4 regions of the Janthinobacterium sp. SUN118 genome follow, and region 3 is predicted to be linked to each of the others. Evidence: predicted binding sites of a transcription regulator. Region 3 holds the regulator's gene; each other region holds the start of a gene.
What was found. Region 3 encodes sigma-54, which starts transcription at its own class of promoters, with help from an activator protein. Its sites were predicted from a motif close to TGGCANGNAANCTGCTTT; they were not measured.
Positions count from the first base shown of each region.

Region 1: O0880_RS27970 (beta-propeller fold lactonase family protein) is a predicted target of sigma-54. The motif match lies at 4,539-4,556, and genes of this name have one in related genera.
Region 2: glnA (type I glutamate--ammonia ligase) is a predicted target of sigma-54. The motif match lies at 3,144-3,161, and genes of this name have one in related genera.
Region 4: O0880_RS02740 (PEP-CTERM sorting domain-containing protein) is a predicted target of sigma-54. The motif match lies at 4,544-4,561, and genes of this name have one in related genera.

Region 1 is NZ_JAPUBV010000008.1:9,418-16,623, reverse strand. Features, by position in the region: gene rtcA (RNA 3'-terminal phosphate cyclase) at 1-652, shown strand, start outside; gene pedF (cytochrome c-550 PedF) at 814-1,269, shown strand; gene O0880_RS27980 (transporter substrate-binding domain-containing protein) at 1,285-2,118, shown strand; gene O0880_RS27975 (TonB-dependent receptor) at 2,278-4,416, opposite strand; gene O0880_RS27970 (beta-propeller fold lactonase family protein) at 4,621-5,577, shown strand; gene adh (aldehyde dehydrogenase) at 5,913-7,206, shown strand, end outside.
Region 2 is NZ_JAPUBV010000003.1:128,627-135,832, reverse strand. Features, by position in the region: gene glnL (nitrogen regulation protein NR(II)) at 1-965, opposite strand, end outside; gene O0880_RS19755 (DUF4124 domain-containing protein) at 973-1,458, opposite strand; gene glnA (type I glutamate--ammonia ligase) at 1,631-3,046, opposite strand; gene O0880_RS19745 (rhodanese-like domain-containing protein) at 3,432-3,893, shown strand; gene O0880_RS19740 (TAXI family TRAP transporter solute-binding subunit) at 3,970-5,328, opposite strand; gene O0880_RS19735 (glutathione S-transferase) at 5,458-6,063, shown strand; gene O0880_RS19730 (hypothetical protein) at 6,060-6,440, opposite strand; gene O0880_RS19725 (transglycosylase domain-containing protein) at 6,509-7,206, opposite strand, start outside.
Region 3 is NZ_JAPUBV010000002.1:191,763-198,968, reverse strand. Features, by position in the region: gene lptC (LPS export ABC transporter periplasmic protein LptC) at 1-65, shown strand, start outside; gene lptA (lipopolysaccharide transport periplasmic protein LptA) at 91-684, shown strand; gene lptB (LPS export ABC transporter ATP-binding protein) at 684-1,439, shown strand; gene O0880_RS16525 (RNA polymerase factor sigma-54) at 1,444-2,922, shown strand; gene raiA (ribosome-associated translation inhibitor RaiA) at 2,992-3,354, shown strand; gene O0880_RS16515 (enoyl-CoA hydratase/isomerase family protein) at 3,509-4,594, shown strand; gene rapZ (RNase adapter RapZ) at 4,633-5,496, opposite strand; gene hprK (HPr(Ser) kinase/phosphatase) at 5,936-6,871, opposite strand; gene O0880_RS16500 (PTS sugar transporter subunit IIA) at 6,908-7,206, opposite strand, start outside.
Region 4 is NZ_JAPUBV010000001.1:593,189-600,394, forward strand. Features, by position in the region: gene O0880_RS02710 (HDOD domain-containing protein) at 1-668, opposite strand, end outside; gene O0880_RS02715 (hypothetical protein) at 665-1,003, opposite strand; gene O0880_RS02720 (HAMP domain-containing sensor histidine kinase) at 1,213-2,790, shown strand; gene O0880_RS02725 (DUF1697 domain-containing protein) at 2,805-3,392, shown strand; gene O0880_RS02730 (DUF3224 domain-containing protein) at 3,389-3,793, shown strand; gene O0880_RS02735 (hypothetical protein) at 3,790-3,969, shown strand; gene O0880_RS02740 (PEP-CTERM sorting domain-containing protein) at 4,031-4,435, opposite strand; gene O0880_RS02745 (metalloregulator ArsR/SmtB family transcription factor) at 4,782-5,135, shown strand; gene O0880_RS02750 (YeeE/YedE family protein) at 5,144-5,569, shown strand; gene O0880_RS02755 (YeeE/YedE family protein) at 5,566-6,009, shown strand; gene O0880_RS02760 (ChaN family lipoprotein) at 6,055-6,912, shown strand; gene O0880_RS02765 (IclR family transcriptional regulator C-terminal domain-containing protein) at 6,913-7,206, opposite strand, start outside.

The sequences.
Region 1 (7,206 bases), on a different contig from region 3:
TCCCATGGCGCCGCCCGTGCATTTCTTGCAGCGCGCGTATGGCCGGGCCATGGCGCAGATGGGCGCCGACATCGATATCGCGCTGGGGCGCTATGGTTTTTATCCGGCCGGCGGCGGCGAAGTGATTGCCACCGTGCAGCCTTGCGCCCGTTTGAAGCCCATTGCATTGCTGCAGCGCGGCGAACGGCAGGCCGGATTTGCGGAAAGCGTGGTGGCGGGCGTGCACGTGAATGTGGCGCAGCGCGAGCTCGAGCGTGTCGCCAGCGGCATGGGCTGGAGCGGCAAGCAGCTGCGCATCGTCGGCTTGCCGGCGGAGCAGGGGCCGGGCAATGTCCTGTTGCTGACGCTCGAGCATGAACACGTGACGGAAGTCTTTGCTTCCTTTGGCGAAAAATCGTTGCTGGCGGAATCGGTGGCCAAGCGCCTGTTGAACGAAGTGCGGGCCTATTGCAAGTCGGACGCGGCCGTGGGCGAACACCTGGCCGACCAGCTCTTGCTGCCGATGGCGCTGGCCGGCGGCGGCACGTTTAGCTGCAGCAAGGTGTCGCAGCATGCGTTGACGAATGCCGAGGTGATCGCCAGGTTCTTGCCTGTGCGTATCACTTTTGAGCAGCAGGAGCGGGCCAGCATCTGTACGGTTGCCGCCGCCTGATGCGCGCGGTGACACAGGCGCGTGTTGCAGCTGTTCCAAATTGAGACATGGTTCGCCTGCCGCGGGGCGTGCGCGCATGGCATGGCATTTGCTCTTCCTGGTTATTGACCAAAAAAACCAAGGAGACCAGCATGACCTATTCCATTCCTACCCTGCTCGGCATGGCGGCCGCCGGCGCTGTCGCCCTCACTTCCCTGCTGACCTTGCCCGATGCCTATGCGCATGGCAATGTCACGCCGCAAGGCGTCGACACCACGGGCTTGCCCAAGGTGGGCGACAAGTGGCTGGAGCAGAATCCGTACCGGGGCAACAAGCTGGCCTTGACTGTGGGCACCTCGGCCTACAACCAGAATTGCGCGCGCTGCCACGGCATCGAAGCCATCTCGGGCGGTATCGCGCCGGACTTGCGCCAGCTGGACCGCGATTGTTTCAGCATCAAGAATGAGACAAAGAAACAAGCGTGCTACAAGGAAACGGACAATTATTACCTGGCGACCATACGCCATGGCAAAGTGCGCAACGGTGCCGTGTACATGCCGCCGTTTGAAGGCGTGTTCAACCAGGAAGCCATGTGGGCCATCAAGACCTACCTGGAAACCCGCCGCGAGTCGAACTGATCACGAAGGAATCCCATGCGTTCATTCCAACTCCGGGGCGCGCGCGCGATGATTGCGTTCGCTTGCCTGGCCCTGTGCACGGCCGCGCCTGTACGCGCCGACTGGCAGAAAGTGCAACAGTCGGGCAGCCTGAAGGTGGCCGTGTATAGCGAATTCGCCCCGTTTTCCGACAAGGGCGCGGGCATCGATATCGACATTGCCGAAGCGCTGGCGAAAAAGCTGGGACTCAAGCTGAGTCTGCTGCCATTTCCCGCCGGCGAAAACCTGAATGACGATTTGCGCAATATGGTGTGGAAGGGGCATTACCTCGGTTATGGTCCAGCCGACGTGATGCTGCACGTGCCGGTCGATAAAAAACTGATGGCCGACAACGACAAGGTCGAGATCTTTGCGCCGTATTACGTGGAAACCGTGCGCCTGGCACGCCGCACGCAAGCCGTGCCGCAGTTCGATGGCGTCACTTCGCTGGCAGGCAAGCGCATCGGCGTGGAAAAGGTATCGATCGCGGCCATGCTGATGCTGGGCGAAGACGATGGCAAGTACCGCGACGACGTGCGCATCTTCGACACGGCCGCCGAAGCCTTGCAGCAATTGCAGGCGGGGCAGCTCGATGCCGTGCTGGCGAATCGCTCGGAAATCGAGTCCGTGCTGAAAAGCGATCCGGCCTTCGCCGTGAACGAAGTGGCGTTCGCCCGCTTGCCGCGTGCCGGCTGGGCCGTGGGCCTGGCCGTCAGCCGGCAGCAACTGGACGTGGGCAAGCTGTTGCTGGCGGCCATGAACGAGATGGCTGTCAGCGGCGAATTGAAGGCCATCTTCGAGAAACATGGGGTGAAGGAAGCGCGGCCCTGAAGTTTCGCGCTCCAGTTGAAAAGCCCGCGCATCGGACGATGTGCGGGCTTTTTTATCATCAGAACGCCTGAACACTGTTCAGGGTAAGGCGCATTGCCACAGGCAGTACGAACAGTACGACCAGGCAATGCAGCGCTCATGGACTTTTTTCAGGGGTACTTAAAAAGTGTATTGGGCGCTGACACCCAGCAACCAATTGCGCCCCGGCGCCGCTTCATAGTAGCGCTTGTTGCTATCGCCGACGATGACGGAACCCACGTAGGTCTTGTCAAAAAGATTGTTCAGGCGGGCAAATTCCTTGAAGCGCCAGTTGCCCATGCTTTGCTTGGCATTGAACCGCGCATTGAACACCGTGTAGCCGGGTGCCGGTTTTTCGCTATTGCTGTCTTCCGCATACACCTGGTTGCTGGCGACGCTTTCCAGTGCCGCGCCGAAGCGGTCGAGCGTATCTTTCCAGGCCAGTTCCGCGAACAGATTGGCGCTGGGAACGCCTGGCAAGCGGCTGCCTTCGCTAACGGCGCCGAAGGCCTGGTCATACACGGCATGCAGGCTGGTCAGCGCCACCTTCGTCGTGAAGCCATACGGCAGGCTGGAATCGAGCGACACTTCCATACCTTGGCGTAAGGTTTTACCGCCATTGCGGTAGCTGGTGCGCCCGCCGCTGGAACTGTCCACTACCAGTTCGTCGTTGGTCTTGATCTGGAATAGGGCCGCGTTCACATGCGTATTGTTGGCGATCCTGGCCTTGACGCCCGCTTCCAGGTTGGTGCTGGTGGCTGGTTTCAAATTGAAATTGAAACCGGCGCCCGTGCCCGAGTAAAACAGTTCGTTCAGGGTGGGCGCCTCGAAGCCGCGCGCGGCGCTGGCGTACACGTTGACGTTCGGTGTCAGCTTGTAGAGCAGGCCCAGCACTGGCGTCGTATGGCTGAAGTCCAGGCTGCCGCTATCGTTGCCATTGCTGAGGAAATGGTCGTTGACCGAAACTTTCATTTTGCTATAGCGCAAACCTGCGCTGAGCAGCCATGGCCCGCTTTGCCATTCCGCCTGGATATACGGATCGAGGCTGGAGACGACATCCTGCTCGTCGCGGCGCAGCTTGCCTTTCACGCCAAACGTGTTGCCGATGAAATTTTCATAGCCGGTGCGGTCATCGCTGGAGCGGCCATAGTCGATGCCGATGGTGGTGCTCAGCTTGCCGCCGGCCAGCTGGTTCACATGCAGCCAGTTGGTGTCGATGCCGTAGAACTGGCGCTGGAAGTCGACCACGCCGCCTGAGTGGCTCGCTGGCGCCTGAAAACCCTTGGTAAATGCCTGGTATTGGATCACGTCGCGGTTGCCGCCATACACCATCACATGCAGACGGTCGTCGCCGAACGACTGTTCGTAGGTGGCGCCGATCTGTTGGTGGTCGATGCTCTTGCGCGTGTTGTAGCGCTCGGCCAGGGTGCGTTTCGGGTTTTGCGTGTCGCTCGCGTCGATTTCGCCGGCGCGCGGGTCGCGGGCAAACGTGGTCCAGGTGGCGCCCAGCGGGTCTTGCGTGTTGCCTTGATGCAGGCTATTGGCGACGATGGTCAGCTTGCTGTCCGCGGTGGGCTTGACGGTGATCTTGCCGAACGCCTGTTCGCGCGTGGCGGCGCTGTGGTCGCGGAAGCCATCCGTGCGGAAGCGCGAGCCGTCGAGCACGTAGCCGATGGCGCCCGCCTGGCCTTGCGTCGAGACATCGACCTTGCTGGTGCCATCGCTGCCGCCCGTCACATTCAGTTCGACGGATGGGGGCTTTTGCCCATCCTTGGAAAACAGCTGGATCACGCCGCCCGAGTGGTTGCCGTAGATGGCAGAAAACGGTCCGCGCAGCACTTCGATGCGCTCGGCCGTATCGAGGTTGAAGGTGGCGGCCTGGCCCTGGCCGTCGGGCATGCTGGCAGGAATGCCATCGCTGATCAGCTTGACGCCGCGCACGCCGAAGGCCGAGCGGGCGCCGAAGCCGCGCGACGAGATCTGCAAGTCTTGCGCGTAGTTCTGGCGATTCTGCACGACCAGGCCCGGCACGGCGGCCAGCGCTTCCGAGGCGTTGACGCGGATTTGTCCATCCTGGATGCGGGCGCTGTCGACCACGTCGATGGAGGCTGGTACTTCCTGGCTGGGATGGGCGATGCGGCTGCCGCTGATGACCACCGTGTCCATCAGTTGCCCGCCAGCCAGGTCTGCCGCCTCGGCGGCGAAAGCGTGGGGGGCGAAGGCGGCGCTGCCGGCGACAAACAGGCTGGCAATGGTGTTCAGGCGGAAACGATGCTGCATGCGGATTCTCCAATGTGAATAAAAGCCTGCTTGACCGCGTGCGCGGTACAGGTCTGCATAGTTTTATCAAGCAATATGCCTGCCATGTCTCCATTGGTGGGCTGAAATTATACGCCTGCCAGTGGCACGGCGTTTGCATACAGCAATTGTCACTTGCGCCGCTCCCGCGCGCTTTTCCTGTGTTTTTTCATTGAAAAGGTGATTATGCCCAACTTCTTCTTGCGCTTGCGCCGGGTTTGCTGGCTGCTGCCTGCGCTGGCCAGCATGGCGGTCCAGGCCGCTCCTTTTGCCTATGTTCCCAATGAAAAATCGGGCACCCTGAGCGTGATCGACACGGCTACCGACCTGGTGGTACGCCAGATTGCAGCGGGCAAGCGTCCGCGCGGCATCGCCGCTGATCCCGGCGGGCGGCTATTGTTTGTCACGGACGCGGCCAGCAGCGCCTTGTTGTTGATCGATAACGCGGCTGGCACGCCCATGCGCAGTGTGGCGCTGGGCACGTCGCCGGAAGGCGTCAGCGCATCCCTCGACGGCAGCCATGTCGCCGTGGCCGTCGAGGAAAACAATAGCGTGGCGCTGATCGATGGCCATACGGGCGACTTGCTCGCGGATATCAAGGTGCAAGGACGTAACCCGGAACACGCCGTCTTCAGCCCGGACGGGCGCTGGCTGCTGGTCGGTGCGGAAGAGGCCGAGCAAGTCGACGTCATTGATGTGGCGCAACGCCGCCAGGTGGCTTCCATCGCCGTGGGCCTGCGCCCGCGCGGCATCGGCTTCAGCCCCGATTCCACCCGCGCCTACGTGGCGTGCGAGCTGGTCAATGCCGTGTACGTAATCGACATGATGCAGCGCAAGGCCATCGCCACCATTCCCGCCGGCAAGAATGCGAATGGCATCGTCGTCCATCCCGGCGGCAAGCAGCTGTATGTGTCGAACGGTATCGACGGCACGGTAATGGTCATCGATACGACGAGCAACAAGGTGACGGCGACTATCCCCGTCGGCAAGCGTCCGTGGAATATGGCCATCACGCCCGACGGCGCCAAGCTGTACGTGGCCAATGGCCGCTCGAACAGCGTGTCCGTCATCGACACGGCCAGCGCGCGCAAGGTGGCCGATATTGCCGTGGGCGAATTACCGTGGGGCGTGGTGATCCGCTAGGCACAGCTGTTCCAGTCTGGCACACCTGTTCCATTGTGCAGCGGACGCGGACTCGAGCCCGCAAATGGCCAGGCTGGTGCGGTTTGGAGCAGGGTATTGGCGCCTTGTTCAAAAACGCAAACGCCGCGTCGTGGCCAGGCTGCCCGCATCTGACGGGAATCAATGCGCCGATATTGACGCCGCTCCCTTGTAACAGCAGTAAAACCCGCTAAGTTTGTAGTGGGGCGGCGAGCTGGCACGGCATTTGCGGAGGACTGCGTGTACTCACCCCATCTGTACCAGGACGTTTGACTTAAGCAGCAATATTCCAATTCTACAAACCGATAGAGGACGACATGAATCTCGCAGACATCAGCAAACTGGGCGTCGCCAACCCTTTCAAGCAACGTTACGATAACTACATTGGCGGCAAGTTCGTGGCCCCCGTCAAAGGTGAATACTTTCCCAACATTACGCCGATCACGGGCTTGCCGTTTTGCGAAATTGCCCGCTCCACGACGGAAGACGTCGAGCTGGCGCTGGACGCCGCCCATGCCGCCAAGGAAGCCTGGGGCAAGACGTCGCCTGCCGAGCGCGCCAATATCCTGAACCGCATCGCCGACCGCATCGAGCAAAACCTCAGCCTGATCGCCACGGCGGAAACCATCGACAACGGCAAGCCCATCCGCGAAACGATGAATGCCGACATTCCGCTGGCCATCGACCATTTCCGCTACTTCGCCGGCTGCATCCGCGCCCAGGAAGGTTCCGTCGCGCAAATCGATGCGGAAACCTATGCCTACCACTACCACGAGCCGCTGGGCGTCGTGGGCCAGATCATCCCCTGGAATTTCCCGATCCTGATGGCCGTGTGGAAACTGGCGCCGGCCCTGGCCGCAGGCAATTGCGTGGTGCTGAAACCGGCCGAGCAGACGCCGGCTTCCATCATGGTCTTGATCGAGCTGATCGGCGACTTGCTGCCACCGGGCGTGTTGAACATTATCAATGGTTTCGGCCTGGAGGCGGGCAAGCCGCTGGCGTCGAGCAAGCGCATCGCCAAGATCGCGTTTACGGGCGAAACGGGCACGGGCCGTCTGATCATGGGTTACGCGGCGCAAAACCTGATTCCCGTCACCCTGGAATTGGGCGGCAAGTCGCCGAACATCTTCTTTGAAGACGTGATGGATGCCGATGATGACTATTTCGACAAGTGCCTGGAAGGCTTCACGATGTTTGCGCTGAATCAAGGCGAAGTGTGCACCTGCCCATCGCGCGTGCTGATCCAGGAATCGATCTACGAGAAATTCATCGAACGGGCCCTGAAGCGCGTGGCCGCCATCAAGCAGGGCAATCCGCTCGATACGGCCACCATGATCGGCGCCCAGGCGTCGCAGGAACAGCTGGAAAAAATCCTGTCCTACCTCGATATTGGTCGCCAGGAAGGCGCCGAGGTGCTGGCCGGCGGCGAGCGCAACACGCAGGCGGGCGATCTCGAGGGCGGCTATTACGTGCGTCCAACCGTATTCAAGGGCAACAACAAGATGCGCATCTTCCAGGAAGAGATTTTTGGTCCTGTCGTGTCCGTCACGACCTTCAAGGATGAGGCTGAAGCCTTGGCGATCGCCAACGACACCCTGTACGGCCTCGGTG
Region 2 (7,206 bases), on a different contig from region 3:
CTGCCCGACACCAGCGGGTAGAAAATCCGGTCGCGGATCTGGGGTGCGATGCCCGGTCCATTGTCAATGATATGCAAGTCTAATGCCAGGTTGTAGCGGACCTTGGCCAGGGTCACCTGGCGCGCCACGCGCGTCTTGAAAATCAGTTCCGCATCGCCCGCCTCGATGCGCTCGGCCAGCGCCTGCGCCGCGTTGTGCGCGATGTTGAGCACGGTCTGTATCAATTGTTCCTTGTCGCCGCGGAACTCGGGGATCGAGGCGTCGTAATCGCGCGAAATGGTCAGGCCGCTGGGAAACTCGGCCAGGATCAGGCTGCGCACGCGCTCGCACACTTCGTGGATATTCACGTCGCCCACGATGTGCGGGCGGCGGTGCGGCGCCAGCAGGCGGTCGACCAGGGTCTGCAGGCGGTCCGCTTCCTTGATGATGACCTGCGTGTATTCGCGCAGCTCGCTCAGGTGCAGGGCCGGCAATTCCAGCTCCAGCAGCTGCGCCGCGCCGCGGATGCCGCCCAGCGGGTTCTTGATTTCATGCGCCAGGTTGCGGATCAGCTCCTTGTTGACCTGGCTCTGGTCGAGGATGCGTTCCTCGCGGTCGAGTTTGAGTTGCTGCACGTTTTCGCGCAGCTCGATCAGCACGCTGTCGGGCGGCGCGTCGAGCGCACTGATGATGCTGTGCACGCGCAGCGGTTCGCGCCCCAGGCGTTCCAGGCTCAAGTCCTGGCGCAAGTCGGAAAACTTGTGCTCGAGCGCCTGCGCGCAGATGCCGGCCAGCTCGTCCGGATTGAGGAACAGGGCCGTCAGCTTTTGCCGCGACAGGGCTTTCAGCGAGCTTTCCAGCAAGTTTTCCGCCGCTGCGTTGGCATAGCCGATGCGGCCGTCGCCGTCGAGTAGGATCACGGCTGACGCGAGCAGATCGAGGCCGGCCAGGTGGGCCGGGCGGCTGGAGTGGGTCTCTGTAGTCATCGTCTCGTCATCGGATATTCGCGATCTCGCGTTTCAGGGCCTCGACGTTCTGCTGTGTCCGGCTAATGTTGTCCTTCAGTTGCGCCACCCGCTCCTGGTACTTGGCATAGTTGCGCTCATTGCCCTGGCGTTCCGGCTGGCCCTGGTTGAATTCCAGGCGCTGCGCCGCCAGTTTCTGCTCTTCGCTGCGTAATTCATCCTGCAAGATCTGGCGCCGGTCCAGGTCGCGCGCGCGCTGCTCGGCGCCATCGACCCGGGGAAACGCGCCGGCGGCGGGCGCCGGCGTGCCTGCCGCCTGGATGCCGGGCCGCGCGGGCGCGCCCGACAGGGGCGGCGTCTTGCGCGCCGGCGGCGCCGTGATGGCGCCCGGTAAATCGAGCAGCTGGCAACTGGCGTTGCGCCGCATATCCGTCAATTCCTTGTGGCCCTGGGCATCCGTGCACAGGAAAATCTGCCCATGCGCCTGGGCCGCGGCGCCCAGCAATCCGGCCATCAACGCCATTCTGTAATGCTTAGTCAATCTCTACTCCTGTCAGCTTGCATCGCATCGATGCTGGGCTGAATATACAACATCACACTGGCGCGCCGGATAAAAAAACGCGGGCAAGACCATCGCCTCACCCGCGTTTTTTATTCACTACCGGCAAGTTGCCGGCATGGCGCCATTACAGCGAGTAGTACATGTCGAACTCGGCAGGATGCGTGGTCATGCGCATGCGCTGTACGTCCTGCATTTTCAGTTCCAGGTAGGCATCGATCATCGAATCGCTGAAGACACCGCCACGGGTCAGGAACTCGCGGTCCTTGTCCAGGGCTTCCAGCGCTTCTTCCAGCGAGGCGCAAACGGTAGGGATCAGTGCATCTTCCTCTGGCGGCAGATGGTACAGATCTTTCGATGCGGCTTCGCCCGGATGGATCTTGTTGGCAACGCCGTCCAGGCCAGCCATCAGCAGTGCGGCGAAGCACAGGTACGGGTTTGCCAGTGGATCCGGGAAACGCGCTTCCACGCGGCGGCCTTTTGGATTGGCCACGTGCGGGATGCGGATCGAGGCGGAACGGTTTTTCGCCGAGTACGCCAGTTTCACCGGTGCTTCGTAGCCTGGTACCAGGCGCTTGTACGAGTTGGTGCCCGGATTGGTGATCGCGTTCAGTGCCTTGGCGTGCTTGATGATGCCGCCGATGTAGTACAGGGCGAAATCGGACAGGCCGGCATAGCCGTCGCCGGCGAACAAGTTCTTGCCATCTTTCCATACGGACTGATGCACGTGCATGCCCGAGCCGTTGTCGCCAACGATAGGTTTCGGCATGAAGGTGGCGGTCTTGCCATAGCTGTGCGCCACGTTCCACACCACGTATTTCAGGTTTTGCGTCCAGTCGGCGCGCTCGACCAGGGTCGAGAACTTGGTGCCGATTTCATTCTGGCCCGCGCCGGCGACTTCGTGATGATGTACCTCAACCGGGATGCCCAGCGATTCCAGGATCAGGCACATTTCCGAACGCATGTCCTGGAAGCTGTCCACTGGCGGCACGGGGAAGTAGCCGCCCTTGACGGTAGGACGGTGGCCGCTGTTGCCGCCTTCGATGTCCTTGCCGGTCGACCACGAACCTTCGTCCGAACCGATCTTGACGAAGCAGCCCGACATGTCGATCTTCCAGCGCACGCTGTCGAAGATGAAGAATTCCGGCTCAGGGCCGAAGTAGGCGGTGTCGCCCATGCCCGACGATTTCAGGTAGGCTTCGGCGCGTTTCGCGATCGAGCGCGGGTCGCGGTCGTAGCCCTTGCCGTCCGACGGTTCGATCACGTCGCACTGCATGAACAGCGTCGTTTCTTCCATGAACGGGTCGATATTGGCGGTGTTTGGATCCGGCAGCAAGATCATGTCGGACGCTTCAATGCCTTTCCAGCCAGCGATCGAGGAGCCGTCGAAGGCATGGCCCGATTCGAATTTGTCCATGTCGAAGTGCGACACGGGAACCGTCACGTGCTGCTCTTTACCACGGGTATCGGCAAAGCGGAAATCAACGAATTTGACTTCGTTCTCTTCTACCATCTTCAAGACTTCTGCGGCTGTCATTGCCATGCGTATCTCCTAAATGAATGTGGGGTGAGCCGACCTTAATGCGTCCGGGCTGATGAAGCGAAGCAAACATTGCGTGCCACCAAAACTCATAGGGATCATAGCAGATTCCATGCCAGCTCCAGGAGCTCCTGGGTGTCGGCGGCAAAATCGCTGTCATCCCAGTGAAAGTTTTCATGGCGGCGATTTCCACGCAAGGACAGCCGTACATCAGGAATGCACTATACAAGTGCGAAAAACGAATAACGCACCATTATCGTGCATTTCCTCGCTTTTTTGAGAAAATGCCTCTTTATGGTGCGACGCGCATGCACCGCGTATTCCCGTTTGCGGGGCGCCGGTGGCGCACTATAATCGTTCATACCATTCCACCTTCATCGAGGACGCCATGACCACCGCCGCCGACATCCTGAGCACCGCCCGCAGCCGCGCCAATGAGGGTACGCCGTACGCCGGCGCCGTGACGCCGCAGGAAGCGTATGAATTGCTGCAACTCGATGCCAGCGTCAAGCTGATCGACGTGCGCACCAATGCCGAGCGCGACTGGGTCGGCCGGGTCGACATCGCCGACACCCAGCATGGTGCGGTGCAATGGGCCACTTATCCGGGCGGCGTGCCCAATCCCGACTTTCTCGCGCAACTGGCTGCCCAGGCCGGCAAGGACGAAGTGCTGCTGTTCCTGTGCCGCTCCGGCGTGCGCTCGCGCCATGCGGCCAAGCTGGCCACCGAACACGGCTATGCGAATTGCTTCGACATCCTCGAAGGCTTCGAGGGCGACAAGGATGCCGACGGCCACCGCAAACAGATCGGCGGCTGGTGCAAGGCGGGCTTGCCGTGGCTGGGCGCCTGAGGTTTTAACGGTGCGGCTATTGCTCGGGCCTGACGGCGCGCTCCGGCGCTAAGCAGGAAATGCCCGCATCCAACGTTCAGGCCGGCTCGCCCGCCTCCGCCACAGCGGTCGGATGCTCGCCCATCAGGGTTTGAATCCGCTTGCGCACGAAATTGATGTGGCTGCGCAAGCCGTACAGGCCGTCCGCAAACGACAGCGGGATCGAAATCTGGTTGACCATTTCCTCGATCTGGTCGAGCCGCTTCAATTGCTCCGCATACACTGCAGCACGCCTATCTTCCGGCACGTCTTCCAGCGCCTGCTCGACCGTGCGCAGCTGTCCATACCAGCGGTACACGCGCGAGCGGATGCGCCACACGTACAGCGGCGGCACGACGCGCGACAGGGGCAGGATCAGCGCGCCCAGCGCCACCACCAGCACCCACATGCGGTCGAAGAAATTGGCCAGCCAGAAACTCATATAGCGCTGCAGCACGGGCGCGCCATCCTTGTAGAATTTCAGCGCTTCCGGCGCCACGGGAATTTCCGTGTAGCGCGCGGACGGGAACTGCCCCTGCTGCTGGAACCAGCCCGTGCCGCCGTGGATGCCGGCCGCCGCCTGCACGAACAGGTCGATCAGGGCCGGATGCAAGTCTTCGCGCGCCACCAGCGTGGCGGTCGGCGCGATCAGGTGATAATCCTGCGCGGGAATGTTCTGCCCCAGGTCGACGATGCCACGCGGCAAGATGACATGGGTCAGGAAGGGCAGGCGCCGCGTGTAGGCCTCGGCTTGCGAAAAATCAAACAGCTTGATGCCCGGCGTTTGCAGCAGCATCTGGATCAGCGGCGCTTCCGGCGCCGAGCTGAACACGAGGCCGTCGATGCGCCCTTCCAGCAGCTCCACCGTGGCGGGCGTGTTTTGCAGGTCGCTTACCGTCAGCTCCGTTGCTTCTACACCATTTACGGACAGCAATTGACGGAACAGGCTGGGCACGCCCGTGCCTTCCGGCCCCAGGTTGATCTTCATGCCTTTCAGTTGCGTCAGCTCCGTGACGGCCTTGTCTTCGCGCATGAACAGCCACACGGGTTCCGTAAACAGGCTGCCCAGCGAAATCAAACCATGCCGTTCGGCATCGGCGTGCTCCGTCGAGCCGCTTTGCACGAAGGCGATATCGGTCTTGCCGCTATTTAAGCGCTGCAGGTTTTCCTGCGAGCCCAGCGATGGCTGCAGGGTCACCTTGATGCCGTGCTTGGCCAGGGTGGCCGCGTATTTCTTGCCGAATTCTTCGTAGGCGCTATTGTCCTGCCCCGTCGACAGGCTGACCTGGCGCGGCGGCGCCGGGTCGACCAGCCAGTACGCCAGCGCGCAGACGGCGCCGATCAGCAGCAGGGTGGGGCCGGCGGTGGCGAGGAAATCGCGCACGGAAAAGCGGCTGAACGCGAGGATTTTGGACATGTGGTGGCGCATAGGTTTCATGGGTGGCTACGATGCCAAGAAAACCGCAACTATGCAAGGCATCTCTCGCGCGCAGCGTGGCCAATTCGGCTACAGTGCTGGATCAACCACTTGCCCCGGGAGCCCTGCATGCTGAAAATTCTTGGAAAAGCCGCCTCGATCAACGTCCGCAAAGTCCTGTGGACGTGCGAGGAACTCGATCTGCCGTACGAACGCGAAGACTGGGGCAGCGGCTTTCGCGCCACCGACGACCCCGCCTTCCTGGCCCTGAACCCGAACGCCATGGTGCCCGTGCTGCTCGATGGCGACCTGGTGCTATGGGAATCGAACACGATTTGCCGCTACCTGTGCGCACAGGCGGGCCGCGACGACTTGTTGCCAAGCAGCCCACGTGCCCGCGCGGAAGTGGAAAAATGGATGGATTGGCAGATGGGCGATTTGAACAACAGCTGGCGCTACGCCTTCATGTCGCTGGTGCGCCACAGCCCGGCGCACCAGGATGCCGCGCAACTGGCGGCCGGTATTGCCGGATGGAACAAGATGATGGGCATCCTCGAGCAGCAGCTGCAGCGCACGGGCGCCTTCGTGTGCGGCGAAGCGTTTACCGTGGCCGATATCGTGCTGGGCCTGTCCGTCAAGCGCTGGCTGATGGCGCCGCTGCAGCGTCCCGACTACCGCGCCATCGCCGCCTATCATGCGCGCCTGGCGGACAAGACCGCCGTGTTTGCCGGCTAATCGAGTTCCACTGCCTCGACCGTGCCGCCGATGACATAGCAATCGCCATCGCGGCGCACCTCGTCCAAGGTGGCCGGATCGTCGTGCGCATACGTGCCGTCGACATCGACGCACCACCGGTCGCCAAAGCGCAGCAGCTTCACGCCGCAGCAGATGCGGTTGATGAAGTTGCCGGGCGTCTTCAGCGCCACTTCCTCCACCTCGCCCACCGTGATGGCCACCCGGCGCCAGACATTGCCTTCCAGCACATGATTTCTCGCGTGCAAGACGATACGCACGGACAGCACGCCGCGAGGCTGATACCGCTGCTCGATCGATACCAGCGAGCCATCGTCGAAACGGTGGTATTGCTCAAAAATCTGTTGCGTCCTGTCCATCGTTCCTTTCTTCTCCACAAAAAAAACCGGCCTGTCGAGGCCGGCTTTCATCATACAAGCGCGCCCGCTTAATTGGTGCACTGCCTGGCCACGCCTTCGGCCGGCGCGGGCGGCTCGATCAGCGGCATCAGGCTCGGCGCCAGCGAGACGAGCAACTGTACCGGCAAGGCGCTGGTGAAATCGTAGTTCTTCGATTCCGGCCCCCGCACATAAGCCGTCATGCTGCCATAGAAGCGTTCGCCGATATTGAAGACGAACGTGGCCGAGCGGTTCACATAGCGCGACTCGATCAGCCGGCCACCGGCGCCATACACGTCGAAACGCTGGTCGCCCGTCCCCGTCTTGCCGCCCATCGGGATGGGCACGCCGTCGGCGCCGACGAATGCCGTCTTCGCCCGCTTCGCCGTGCCGTCCGACACCACTTCGCGGATGGCCTTGGCCACGGCGCGCGCCACGTCCGGCGACAGCACTTGCTCCGCCTCCACCTTGCTGCCCCGCTGGAACTTGGTGTCGTACGGCGTATTGGCGGCGAAATGCATGGAATCGATGCGCACGCTCGGCTTGCGCACGCCATCGTTGATGATGATGCCCATCAACTCGGCCAGCGCGGCGGGCCGGTCGGCCGAGGCGCCCAGGGTCGTCGCGTACGACGGCACGAGCGAGTCGAACGGATAGCCCATCTTCTTCCACTGGCGGTGGATTTCGAGGAACCCTTCCACTTCCAGCAAATTGGCGATGCGGCGGTCCTGCGCATGCTTGCGGTGCG
Region 3 (7,206 bases):
AAGTGCAGCAGTCGCTGCGCATCGTCCTCCCGCCGAGACCGCGCCCGGCCGCGGCGGCACAATGACAGAATGAAACAAGGAAACCATACTATGAAGAATATCTTGCTGTTGACCCTATTCTCGACCGTCTGCTCGCTGGGCGTGATGGGGGCGGCGCATGCCGAGAAGGCCGATTCCGACAAGGAAGCCGTCATCACCGCCCAGCGCGGCCAGATGGATGACATCAAGCAAGTACGTACCCTGACGGGCGACGTGGTGCTGGTGAAGGGTACCTTGACCATGAAGGCGGGCCGGGCCCTGATCACGGAAGATCCGCAAGGCTATCAATTCATCACCTTCTGGGCCGATCCGGGCAAGCTGGCCACCTTCCGCCAGAAGCGCGATGGCGCGGGCGACCTGTGGGTGGAAGGCGAAGCCGAGCGCGTGGAATACGACAACAAGACGGAAGTGGTGAAACTGTTTTCCAAGGCCAAGCTGACGCGCCTGGAAGGCACGAAAATCACCGATGTGGCCAACGGCGCCTTCATCTCGTATGACAGCCGCAATGAAGTGTTCAATATGGAAAATACCGACAGCGGCACCAGCTCCCCGGGAGCCGGCAGCGTGCGCATGGTGATCCAGCCGAAGACCAAGGCACCCGCGGCGGAGAAAGCGCCGGCGGCGCCCGCGCCAGGAAAGAAATAATGGAAAATACACGTTGCGGCAGTACCCTGATCGTCCGCGGGCTGCAAAAGACCTATGGCAAGCGGCAAGTCGTACATGATGTTTCGCTGCAAGTCGAATGCGGCGAAGTGGTGGGCTTGCTGGGCCCGAACGGCGCCGGCAAGACCACCTCGTTCTACATGATCGTCGGCCTGGTGCCGTCGGATGGCGGTACCATCGATATCAGCGGCGTGGATATTTCCAGGCTGCCGATCCACCGCCGCGCGCAGATGGGCCTGTCCTATCTGCCGCAGGAAGCGTCCGTTTTCCGCAAGCTGACGGTGGAAGACAATATCCGCGCCGTGCTGGAAATCCAGACCGTCGAAGGCCGTCCATTGACGAAGGCCGAGATCGAGGAGCGCCTGGATAAATTGCTGGCCGACTTGCAGATTGAAAAGCTGCGCGAGAACCAGGCCTTGTCGCTGTCGGGCGGCGAGCGCCGCCGCGTGGAAATCGCCCGCGCGCTGGCCACGGACCCGCGTTTCGTGCTGCTCGACGAACCGTTCGCCGGCGTCGACCCGATCGCCGTGATCGAAATCCAGCGCATCGTGCGTTTCTTGAAGGAGCGCAATATCGGCGTGCTGATCACCGACCATAATGTACGCGAGACGCTGGGTATCTGCGACCGTGCCTACATCATCAACCAGGGCTCGGTGCTGGCGTCGGGACGCCCCGACGACATCATCGCGAACGAGTCGGTACGCCGGGTCTATCTGGGCGAACACTTCCGCATGTGAGCCAATGAAACAATCATTGCAGCTGCGCACCTCGCAGCACTTGGCACTGACGCCGCAGTTGCAGCAATCGATACGCCTGTTGCAATTGTCTACCCTGGAATTGCACCAGGAGCTAGAGCAGCTGTTGACGGACAATCCCCTGCTCGAGCGTCTCGACGATCCGCTCGACCGCTCGTTGCGCCTGCTGTCCGATGGCGCCTTGAGTTCGACGGCCGCGCCGGCCGAGGCACCGCCCCAGCCACCCAGCCAGGAGGCGCCCGCGGCGCCGGCCGAAGCGGATGGGTTTGACGGTGAGGCGGGCGAGAGTCCGGCCGCCATGGATGGCGGCGACAGCGACTGGAGCGAAGCGAGCCGGGGCAAGACGCCCGACGACGAGGATGCCCGTCCGCAACTCGAAGCCCATCACTGCACCTTGCGCGAACACCTGATGGAGCAGATGCGCGTGACGGTGCTCGAATTGCGCGACCGCGCGCTGGTCGAGCTGATCATCGACGCGCTCGACGACAATGGCTACCTGGAAGAGTCGCTCGACGACATCCTGGCGCGCCTGCCGGCGGAGCTGGACATCGATGCCGACGAGCTGCGCACGGCGCTGGCGCTGCTGCAAAGCTTCGATCCGCCGGGTGTGGGGGCGCGCAACGCCTCCGAATGCCTGGCGCTGCAAATCAAGCGTTTGCCGCATATCGCCCTGGTGACGCGCCGCATGGCCATCGTCATCGTGGAAAAGCACCTGGCCTGGTTTGCCCAGCGCGATTTCAACAAGCTGAAAAAAGCCCTCGATTGCGACGACGAAGACTTGCGCGAGGCGCAGACCGTGATTCGCCTGTGCAATCCGCACCCGGGCGCCGTGTTCGCCTCCGACGTTTCCGACTACGTGGTGCCGGACGTGGTCGTCAAGCGCGCGCGCAATGGCTGGCAGGTGACCCTGAACAATGACGTCATGCCGCGCCTGCGCGTCAATGCCATGTATGCCAACCTGCTCAAGCAGGGCAAGGGTGAGGGCGCCATGGGGGCACAGTTGCAGGAAGCCAAGTGGCTGATCAAGAATATGCGCCAGCGCTTCGACACGATCCTGCGCGTGGCGCAGGCGATAGTAGAAAGACAAAAGAACTTTTTCTCGCATGGGGCCGTTGCCATGCGCCCCCTTGTGCTCCGTGAAATAGCTGATACACTGGGTTTACACGAGAGTACTATCTCGCGGGTAACAACTCAAAAGTACATGCTGACCCCGCACGGCATGTTCGAGTTGAAATATTTCTTTGGTAGCCACGTCGCCACCGAAGCGGGGGGCGAAGCGTCATCGACGGCGATACGGGCATTGATCGTGCAACTGACAGGAGCAGAAGACCCTAAAAATCCTTTATCCGACAGTAAGATTGCGGACATGCTGGGAGAACAAGGCATGGTGATTGCGCGACGTACTGTTGCCAAATACCGGGAAGCGTTGAAAATTCCGCCAGTGAGTCTGCGTAAGTGCTTGTAGTTTTTTCGGTTCCTCTGCGGGCCGGATACGATGGACACCGCACGAACCCGATCATCTTTAGGAGTGTGTATGAATCTCACCATCAGCGGACATCATCTCGAAGTGACACCAGCCATTCGTGAATACGTACAAACGAAGCTGGAGCGCGTGAAACGTCATTTCGATCACGTTATCGATATCGCCGTGATTCTGACCGTGGACAACCTCAAAGAGAAAGAAAAGCGTCAAAAGGCCGAAGTCAACCTGCGTCTGAGTGGCAAGACCGTCTATGTGGAAAGCCTGGCGCAAGACCTGTATGCCGCGATCGATACCCTGATCGACAAGCTGGACCGGCAAGTGATGAAATACAAAAGCAAAGTGCAAGGGCACGGTAAAGAGGCGATCAAGCATCTGCCAGACAACTCAGAGGATGAAGCCGTCGTCGCCGTCTAAGGCCACCCGCTTCCAGCAGTTGTGATCAACTAAGGGCGCACATCTTGCGCCCTTTTTTGCGCCCGTCACCCTTGCGCACGGATCGCCTGGCCGAACGCAAGGTTGTTCCTGCAGGCGCTAGAATGTTGGCACTTTCACTTCTTGCCTGCCTGCCATGAGCGACTTCGTCCACACCTCTATCCGCAACCGCACCGCGCACATTGTGCTCGACCGCCCGAAAGCCTTGAATTCCCTGTCGCTGGAGATGGTGCGCACCATGAGTGCCGCCTTGCTGGCCTGGCGCGACGATCCGCAGGTGGACGCCGTGGTGATACGCTCGAGCAGCGAAAAAGCCCTGTGCGCCGGCGGCGACATCCGCTTCTTTTACGATGCGGGCCGGGCCACGCCGCAGGGCGGCAGTGCGCTGCTGGAAGATTTCTTTACAGAAGAATATGCTTTAAATCATTTAATTCATTTCTATCCGAAACCGTATATCGCCGTGATGGATGGCGTGGTGATGGGCGGCGGCATGGGCGTGGCGCAGGCCGGCCCCGGCAACCGCTTGCGCATCGTGACGGGCCGCACGCGCATGGCCATGCCGGAAGTCAATATTGGCCTGTTTCCCGATGTGGGCGGCAGCTATTTCCTGTCGCGCCTGCCTGGCCAGCTGGGTCTGTACCTGGGCTTGACGGGCCTGACCATCGGCGCGGCCGATGCGCTGTACACGGGGCTGGCCGATGTGTATCTGCCGGAGACGGCCATGGAGGCGCTGACGGCCCTGTTCGAGTCGACGCCCGGTGAAGGCTTGCCGGTGGCCATCAAGGCCCTGGCGGCGTCATTCCAGGCCGAGGTGGGCGTCTCTGCGCTGGCGGCCGTGCGCACGGTGCTGGACCGCCATTTCAGTGCCGCTTCCGTGGCGGCCATCATGGCATCGCTGGCGCAGGATGACAGTGCGTTCGCGGCCAAGGCGCTGGCGGCAATGCGCCTGCGCTCGCCGCTGATGATGTCGGTCACCCTGGAATTACTGCAGCGGGGCGCACACCTGGGCGTGGCCGATTGCCTGCGCATGGAGCGCACGCTGGTGCGCCACAATTTTACGCATGGCGAGGTGCTTGAAGGCGTGCGCGCGCTCGTGGTCGACAAGGACCATGCGCCGCGCTGGCAGCCGGCCAGCCTGGACGAGGTCGATGCGGCCATGGTGGCGCGCTTCTTTGCACCGGTCTGGCCGGCGCAAGCGCATCCGCTTTGCCATCTGAATTAACAGGGCCAAATACAAGCGACGCGCGGTCGCTTGGCGTTCTAGCTACGTTCGCGGTGGCGCAGGACGACGCGTTCATTCGGGCTGAAATACTGCGCCAGCCGTTCCGCCATGTACACGGAGCGGTGCTGGCCGCCCGTGCAGCCGAGCGCCACCGTCAGGTAGCTGCGGTTGTCGGATTTGAATGACGGCAACCATTTCTCGATGAAGGCGCGTATGTCGGCCAACAGCTCGAGTGCGCTCGGTTGCGCATCGAGGAAGGCGATCACGGGCGCGTCGCGGCCGTCGAGCGGGCGCAAGGCCAGGTCGTAATAGGGATTCGGCAGGGCCCGCACGTCGAAGACGAAATCGGCGTCGAGCGGCACGCCCAGCTTGAAGGCGAACGATTCGAAGAACAGGGTCAGCGGCGCCCGTTCGGAGGCGACGATATCCTTGATCCAGGCGCGCAGCTTGTTGGCGCTCAGTTCCGAGGTGTCGATCACATGGCCCAGCTGTTCGATGGCCGACAGGCGTTCGCGCTCTTCCGAGATGCATTCGATCAGGGTGCGGCGGCTGGCCGGATTCTGGTTCGGACGCAGCTCATGCGACAGCGGGTGGCTGCGCCGCGTTTCCGAGAAGCGCGCCACCAGCGAGTGCGTGGTGGCTGTCAGGAACATGACCTTCACGTCATGCCCCTGGTCGCGCAGCAGCGCCACATTGTGCGGCAGGCTGGTCAGTGACTCGGCGCTGCGTGCATCGACGGCGACGGCCAGTTGCGGTGTGCCTTCATCGAGCAGGGTTTGCACCAGACTGGGCAGCAGCGCCGGCGGCAGGTTGTCGACACAATAGTAGCCGGTATCTTCCAGCACATTGAGTGCCACGGATTTGCCGGAGCCGGATATTCCGGTAATAAGGACCATATGCATATACCGATCATACAATAAAGATCGGTGCTCTGCCTCGAAGGCAATTATCTTTACAAATTATTGCATTTGGAGCCTTAGTGTTGGTTACATTTAATTGTTGTCGACGGGTCTGCCTCCGGCGTTCATCGCCACTCATGGCGCGTCGCTGGTGCAGCAGGAAAATGACGCAGCATGGCTGCGTGCCTGCGTCACGGTTCGCCCTTGCCAGGGCGGACTCCCTGGCAACATTAATCGCCACTCATGGCGAGTCGTTGGTGCAGCAGGGAACTGACACAGCATGGCTGCGTGCCTGCGTCACGGTTCGCCCTTGCCAGGGCGGACTCCTTGGCAACATTAATCGCCACTCATGGAGAGTCGTTGGTGCAGCAGGGAACTGACGCAGCATGGCTGCGTGCCTGCGTCACGGTTCGCCCTTGCCAGGGCGAACTCCTTGGCAACATTAATCGCCACTCATGGCGAGTCGTTGCCGCTCCATGAACTCCTGCAAGGTGTCGATGCCGCGCAGTTGCAAGATGGTATTGCGCACGGCCGCTTCCAGCAGCACGGCGATGTTGCGGCCGGCGGCGACGGGGATGACGACCTTGCGCACGGGCAAGCCCAGCACGTCTTCCGTGGGGAACAGGAATGGCAGGCGCTCGACTTCCTCTTCCAGCGCATTGCGGCGCACAAGGTGCACGATCAGTTTCAGGCGCATCTTGCGGCGCACGGCCGTTTCGCCAAAGATGGCCTTGATGTCGAGCAAGCCCAGACCCCGCACTTCCAGCAGGTTTTGCAGCAGGGGCGGGCAGCGGCCTTCGATCATGTTCGGCGCGATGCGCGAGAACTCGACGGCGTCGTCGGCCACCAGGCCATGGCTGCGCGAGATCAGTTCCAGGCCCAGTTCGCTCTTGCCCAGACCCGAGTCGCCCGTGATCAGCACGCCGACGCCCAGCACGTCCATGAAGACGCCATGCATGATGATGCGCTGCGCCAACTTCTTCGACAGGTAGACGCGCAGGAAGTCGATCACCTGCGCGGCCGGCAGCGGGGTCGAGAACAGGGGAATGTTTTGCTCGTCGCAGATGGCGAGGATGTCGGGTGGCGTTTCCAGCCCTTGCGCGATGATCAGCGCGGGCGGCCCGCCGGCGATCAGCTCGCCAATCACGTGGGTGCGCGTATTGACCTTCAGGCGCTGGTAGTAATTGATTTCCTGGTGGCCGAAGACCTGGATGCGGCCCGGATGGATCAGGTTCAAGTGGCCCACCTGGTCGGCGGCTGACGAGACGTCGCCCGAGATCAGGCGTTCGCCGCCGGGGAAGCCGGCGAACCAGCCCAGTTGCAGACTTTCACGATTGTCGTCGTACAGGCGTTGTATCGTCAGCGGCGTTTGCAACATGGCAGTCTTCTTCAGGAGTGGAGGAATACCTGAAGTTTAACCCGCCGCTTGAAGACTAGGTTGCCAATTGACGATGCGCGAATGCACGGATTTCGGTTCCGGATCCGTGGCCAGGGCCGTGCGGAAGGCGTCGTCGGAAAACATTTCGGCGATTTCCGACAGGATTTCCAGATGTTGCTGGGTGACATGATCGGGAATCAGCAGGAAAAACAGCAGATTGACGGGCTTGCCATCGGGCGACTCGAACGGAATCGGCTCGGCCAGGCGCACGAAGGCGCCCAGTGGCGCTTTCAGCGTCTTCATGCCCTTGATGCGGCCATGCGGCACGGCCACGC
Region 4 (7,206 bases), on a different contig from region 3:
ATCAGTGCGGCCAGGAAACCTGCCCCCGGCGCTTCCGGCTGCAGGTAGTTGCCGATCGCCAGGCGCATGGTGTCGGAGAAATTCCAGTGTTCGGCCAGCGCCACGCCCGCCTGTACATGGTCGACGCCGAGCACGGCTTGCTCCGCTTCGAGCAGGCTGCAATCGTGCGCCGCCTGGTGGGCGATGACTTGCGCGTATTGCGTGGGGAAACTGCTGACCAGCACGAGGCGGCCGATGTTGTGCAGCAAGCCGGCCGTAAACGCGTAATCCTGGTTGAAGCGGATCTGCCGCGCCAGCACCTTGGCGCAGCCGGCCGTGGCCACCGAGTGGCGCCAGAACGCCTTGTCGTCGAAGCCGGGACAGCGGCCCTCGGGGAAGCAGCCCGTGATGGCGGCCGAGGTGATCAGGCTGCGCGTAGTCTGGAAGCCCAGATAGGTAATCGCTTGCTGGATGGTGGTGGCCTTCACCTGCAAGCCGTATTGCGAGGAGTTGGCCAGGCGCAAGGTCTTCGCCGTCAGGGCCTGGTCGTACGACACTTTCTTGGCCAGCACGGAAATATCCACGTCGTCCTGGTCGATGCTGTTCAACAGCTCCATGACCACGGCGGGCAGCGACGGCAGGTCATCGAGGTGGGCGACGATATCGTCGAGCGTCAGCTGGGTGCTCATGCCGCACCTCCCGTGCCGAGGCGATAATTGCTGACATAGCTGCGCAGCAAGGTGGTGGCCGCCTCGGCGGGATCGTCGGGGTCATGCTTGCGGAACAGGTAAGCGAGCCGTTCGCGGTCGGCGGCCTGCTGCGCGGCGATGGCTTCCGGCGAGGGCGGCGGCGCCTGGATCGGCAGCATGTCGATGCCGTGGCGTGGCATCAGGGCCAGCATGTTTTCCGTCAGCACGGCGCCTTGCGGCAACAGCACGTGTCCATGCGCATCGAGCAAGACGTCCGACAGGATCATGCCAGGACGAACTTGTTCCAAAGGTAAGTGTTGATGCGTGACCGGCATGACGACTCCTTATGATGATTGCGGGATATTACCATTGCCATGTCGCAATGTCTCAACCTGGATCAATGCCCCTGCTGGCGGCAGGGTGCTGTAAATCTTGCCAATAAGCATGTCATACCGTACATTTCAAGTTGTGCTGACGTGTTGCTGACGTATCTGTGCCCGCGCCGCGGGCCAGCGACCGGCCAGGCGCGGGGGAGTGTTGATTGATGGTGAGTATCCAAGTCCGGCTGACTCTGCTTTTCGTCGTGATCGTCACCCTGGTGCTGGGCATTTCCGGCAGCTATACCCAATATACCCTGAGCAAGGAACTGGAATCGGGCAGCGCGCGCCTGCGCAGCGGCGTGCTCACGCGCTTGCAGACGAGCCTGCCATCGGCCCTGTGGGATCTCGACAAATCCAAGGTCGACAGCATCGTGGCGGCGGAAATGTTGCCGCCCGAACTGGTCGGCATCCGCGTCTACGATGCCTCCGTAGGCCTGTTCGCCGGTGAAGTGCGCGACGCCTCGGGCACCCTGGTACCGCTGGAAACGGACGTCGCCATCGGCGGCACGCCCGTCGAGGCGCCGCTCGTGTTCCGCGACGCCGTGGCTGCGGCCAGCGGCGGCAAGCCCGTCATCGTGGGCAAGGTCATCGTCAATTTCAGCCGCGAGCAGATCGACGCGGCGCTGCGCAGCGAAGTGCGGCGCAAGGTGGTGGAAGTGTTGCTGCTTGACATCATTCTCGTCGGTGCACTGGTGCTGAGCCTGCGCATCGTCTTCGGCCCCCTGAAACAGTTGCGCGACGGCTTGTTCGACCTGGCCACGCGCGGCAGCGATGAAGTCGAAGAGCTGCCGGAAAGCCGGCGCGACGAACTGGGCGACGTGATCCGCGGCTTCAATGCCGTGCAGCGCAAGCTCAAGTCCATCATCGAGGGCAGCCGCCAGGCCGAGGACGTGGCGCGCCGCTCGCAGCAGGAGACGGCGCAGGCCATGGACGAGCTGCGCCGCGCGCAGGAGTCGCTGCTGCAGTCGGAGCGGCTGGCGTCGCTGGGCAGCCTGGTGGCCGGCGTGGCCCATGAAATCAATACCCCGGTCGGCATCGCGCTGACCAGCGCCTCCGTGCTGAAGGAAGCCACCGACGCCATCAGCGAGGCCGTGGCCGGCGGCAGCGTGAAAAAGACCGATATCGTGCGCTATCTGGAGACGGCCGGCGAGAGCGCGCGCCTGATCATGAACAATGCCTACCGCGCCGCGCACCTGATCCACAGTTTCAAGCAGATCGCCGTCGACCAGGTCAGCGAGGCGCGCCGTTTGTTCGAATTGCGCGATTATATCGGCGAGGTGATCTCCAGCCTGCAGCCGACGCTGAAGAAGACGCGCATCGATATCGTCATCGATTGTCCGCCAGACATCATGTTCGACAGTTATCCGGGCGCGCTGGCGCAGGTGCTGACCAACCTGGTCTTGAACTGCGTCGAGCATGCGTTCGATGCGGACACGGATGGCAGCATCCGCATCGGCGTGCGCTGCGACCGCGACTGGATTGAAATGCAGGTGCGCGACAATGGCCGCGGCATCGCGCCGGACATGCTCGACCGCGTGTTCGACCCGTTTGTCACCACGCGGCGCGGGCAGGGCGGCACGGGACTGGGACTGAACATCGTGTTCAACTTGATCGCCAAGCAATTTGGCGGCACCATCACGGTCAGCAGCACCCTGGGACAGGGCGCCACGTTCCTGTTGCGACTGCCCCGCGTGACGCCGTTGCCGGAAGGCGCCGCCAGCGCCGCTGCCGGTCAGGCATAGGCAAGGAGAACGACATGACAGAGGTATACAGCGGGCAGCAAGTGGCGTTCTTGCGTGGCATCAATGTCGGCCGTGCCAAGCGCGTGGCCATGGCCGACTTGCGCAAGCTACTGGGCGATCTGGGCTTCACGAATGTGCGCACCGTGCTCAACAGCGGTAACGTCGTGTTCGAGGCGGGCAGGGTGGCGCCGGCAGAGGCGGCGGCCGGCATCGAGGAAGCGCTGGTATTGAAGCTGGGCGTGGCGGCGCGCGTGACGGTGCTGTCGGCCGGCCAGTTTGCCGAGCTGATCGAACAGAACACGCTGGCGCCGGCGGCCGATGCGGCCCGCCTGCTGGCGCTGGTGCTGAACAGGCCATCCGATGCCCAGCGCCTGGCGCCGTTGCTGCAGCAGTCGTGGCAGCCGGAAGCGCTGGCGCTGGGCCAGTGGGCCGCATATGCCTGGTGTCCCGATGGCGTGCTGGCCAGCAAGGTGGTGGCGGCGCTGGGCGTCTTGCTTGGTGACGGCGTCACCTCGCGCAACTGGGCCACCATGCAAAAATTGAAACTGCTGCTGGACGGGCCGGACGCGGCAGCCACATCCTCACTAGCCAAGGAGCCATGATGCCGCAGATTACAGGCGAATTCGACGTCACGATCACCCCGGAAACCTTGTCGGACACGGCGGCGCAGTCGGGGCTGGGGCGTTTGTCGCTGGACAAGCGCTACCATGGCGCCCTCGATGCCCGCGCGCAGGGCGAGATGCTCAGCGCGCGCGCCGGTGTGGCCGGCTCGGCCGGCTATGTGGCGCTGGAGCGTGTCGAGGGCACGCTTGATGGCCGCCAGGGCAGCTTTTACCTGCAGCACAGCGGCAGCATGGCGCGCGGCACGCCCAGCCTGTCGGTGACGGTGGTGCCCGATACGGGCACGGGCCAGTTGCAAGGCTTGCATGGCAGCCTGGCCATCCGCATCGCGGACGGCAAGCATTATTACGATTTCACGTACGACATTTCTGAGGCGCCATGAACTGGGATATCGTGAAAGGCGTCTTGATCGTGCTCGTCGCCATCAGCGTGGTAGTGACGGCCTTCGTGCTGATTTCCGCCTCCGGACCGGACAAGGCGGGCTGCATCGCGCGCGCCCTGAAATCGGGTATTCCTGTGGGCAACATTGAACGGGTCTGCCGCTTGCTGGAGAAGTAAAAAAAATTCCGCGCAAGGCGGAATTTTTCTGCTGCAGCGGCATCAAGTCGCTGGCATGGACTCACGTATCGAATTTTTCCTGTTTTTCGCCATGCACGCTCAAGGCCAGCAAGCCCAATCCCACCAGCAGCATCGAGTACATGCTCGCTTCCGGCACGGGCGCCGGCATGCTGGCCTGCTGGGCGGGCGCCGCCGTGGCGGGTTTCGCTGGCGCCAGGGCGCCATGGCGGATGCCGGCGTTGCTCCAGTGCGGCGCCGCAGTCGCGCTGCTGGCCAGCAGGCGGGCATACGGCAAGTCCGGCGTTTCCCAGCCGGGATTATTATTCAGACTAATGCTTTCATCGATCGTGACGCGCTCGCCGGCGTCGTGCAGCTTGTCGCTCGTGGCGTCGCTGTCTGCCGCCGCACTCCATGCACTGGCCGACAAGGCCAGCATGGCCACGCATAGCGGCTGAAATATCCCCATCTCGATCTCCCTGTGTTCACCGCGCGGCGCAGCTGAAACCAGCTGGCGCCTGGGCGGACAATCCACCTGTACGGGGGTGGATCCTGGTTTTTCTGACGACTCTTCATTACAGCACAAATCGTGGCAATTTTGGTATGTATATTTCCTCTTTATTACGAATTTTTGTCATTTTGATAGCGCTGCCGCTATCGTCTTCGCGCACCTTGCATGAGCACGCTATCGGCTACAAAACAGGGCAAAAAAACACTGTTGTTTTTTTGTGCGAATCGCCAGCAGGAAAACAGTATATTGATTAGTATATTGTTTATCGGAGGATGTACACACTTACCGCCTGTGGGAGGGCATGATGGATACGGTCGCAACGCAACAGACAGAATATAACCTCGACGCCATGCGCGGCTCGGCCTATAAAGCCAGTTCGCTGCTCAAGGCCATGGGCAACGCGGACCGCCTGATGCTGCTGTGCCAGCTGTCGCAGGGCGAGCACTGCGTCAGCGACCTCGAGCAAAAGGTGGGCATAGTCCAGCCGACCCTGTCGCAGCAGCTGGGCGTGTTGCGCGAGGAAATGCTGGTGGCCACGCGACGCGACGGCAAGCAGATCTATTACCGCGTCGCCAGCCCGCCCGTGCTGGCCGTGCTGCAAGTGCTGTATGCGCAATTTTGCGCGCCGCGCCCGCCGTTCAACGACGAAGCAGACTAAGCGTTGTCATGACGATAGACTGGCAGCATTTCACGCCGTGGACGTCGCTGGCCGGCGGCATGCTGATTGGCCTGGCCGCGGCCCTGCTGATCCTCTTCAATGGCCGCATCGCCGGCATCAGCGGCATCGTCGCTGGCCTGCTGCGTCCGCGCCGGGGCGACCTGGGCTGGCGCATCGCCTTCCTCGCCGGCCTCGTCGGCTCGCCCCTGTTGTGGCAGCTGTGGCAAGCCTTGCCGCCCGTGCGCATCGGGGCGGACACGCCGGCCCTGGTCGTCGCGGGCCTGCTGGTCGGCGTGGGCGTTCGCTATGGCGCCGGCTGTACCAGCGGCCACGGCGTGTGCGGCCTGTCGCGCCTGTCGCCGCGCTCGCTGGCGGCCACTTGTGCCTTCATGGCGGCCGGTTTTCTCACCGTCTACCTGCTGCGCCACCTATGAACACACTGCTGTTTTCCCTGTTGAGCGGCCTCGTCTTTGGACTGGGCCTGATCGTGTCCGGCATGAGCAATCCCGCCAAGGTGCTTGGTTTCCTCGACCTGGCCGGCGCCTGGGACCCGTCGCTGGCGCTGGTGATGGGCGGCGCCATCGGCGTGGCCCTGCCCGCCTTCTGGCTGGCACGGCGGCGCACGACTGCCATCCTGGGCGAGCCCATGCAATTGCCGGCGGCGCGGCGTATCGACCGGCGCCTGCTGCTGGGCAGCCTGGCCTTTGGCGCAGGCTGGGGCATCGCCGGTTTCTGTCCCGGCCCCGCGCTCGTGTCCTTGCTGGCGGGGCAGCCCAAGGCGTGGATTTTCGTGGCTGCCATGCTGGCCGGCATGACCATCTTCGAACTGCTGGCGTGGCGCAAGGGCCGCCGCGAGGCCGCGCCTGCCGCCTGAGGCGCGGTACAATCTGGCGCATCGCCACTCTGGATACCCGCTTACATGAAGAACGTGATTTTCCGCGCCGGCGCGCGCGCCGCCCTGTTGTGCAGCGTGCTGGCGCTGACCGCCTGCGGCAGCTTGCTGAAGAAAGACGCGCCGCCCGCTCCCGCGCCTGTCGCCGACGCCTTGCCCAATCCGCAAGTGCTGCTGCTGGGCGAAGTTCAGGACAATGCGCAAGGCCACCGTTTGCGCGTCGCGGAGTTGCAGCGCCGCCTGGCGGCCGGCTGGCGTCCCGTCATTGTCATGGAGCAGTTTGACCGCAATAACCAGGACTTGCTGACGCGCGCTGCGCGCGAATGCGCGGATCCCGACTGCATCATCCGCGTGATGGAACAGCCGCGCTGGGACTGGAGCTTGTACCGGCCCGTGCTGGACCTCGTCATCAGCTACCAGCTGCCTCTGGTGGCCGGCAACCTGTCGCCGGCCGATGCCTCGCGCATCGTGCGCGACGGCATCCAATGGTCGATGCCGCCGGCCATGGTCGCCACTTACCTGGCCGCGCCCGTGCCGGCCGATATTCTGGAAGGGCAGCAGAAGGACATCCAGGCGGCCCGCTGCAACATGCTGCCGGAGATGATGGTGGCCGGTGTCGTCAACGCCCAGGTGGCGCGCGACATCTGGATGGCCAAGCTGATACGCGACCAGGCGCCGCGCGATGTGGTGCTGATCGCTGGCAATGACCACGTGCGCAAGGACATCGGCGTGCCGCGCTGGCTGAAGCTGGCCGACCCGCAACTGAACGTGCGCAGCATCGGCTACCTGGAACAGGGTAGTAGCGGCTACAAGGGCGCGTTTGACTTGACGCAAACGATGCCGGCGCAGCCGCGTCCCGACCCGTGCGCGAAGTTTAAACAATAATCACTGCTGCACCCGCACCAGGGCGCTGACCCGGCTTGCCGTATCGAGCAGTTTCGGCAAGCTGTGTTCGAGCAGCTGCGCCACGGACGGCCCCGCCGTCTGGCCGCTGACGTTGATCGCCGCTACCACCTTGCCGCTGCGGTCGAACACGGGCGCGGCCAGCGCCACCAGGCCCTGTTCCAGTTCTTCCTGCACCAGGCTCCAGCCCTGGCGGCGCACTTGCGCAATCTCTGCCATCAGGGCGTCGATATCGACCAGCGTGGCTGGCGTCAGTTTCAGTAGCGCCATCTTCGA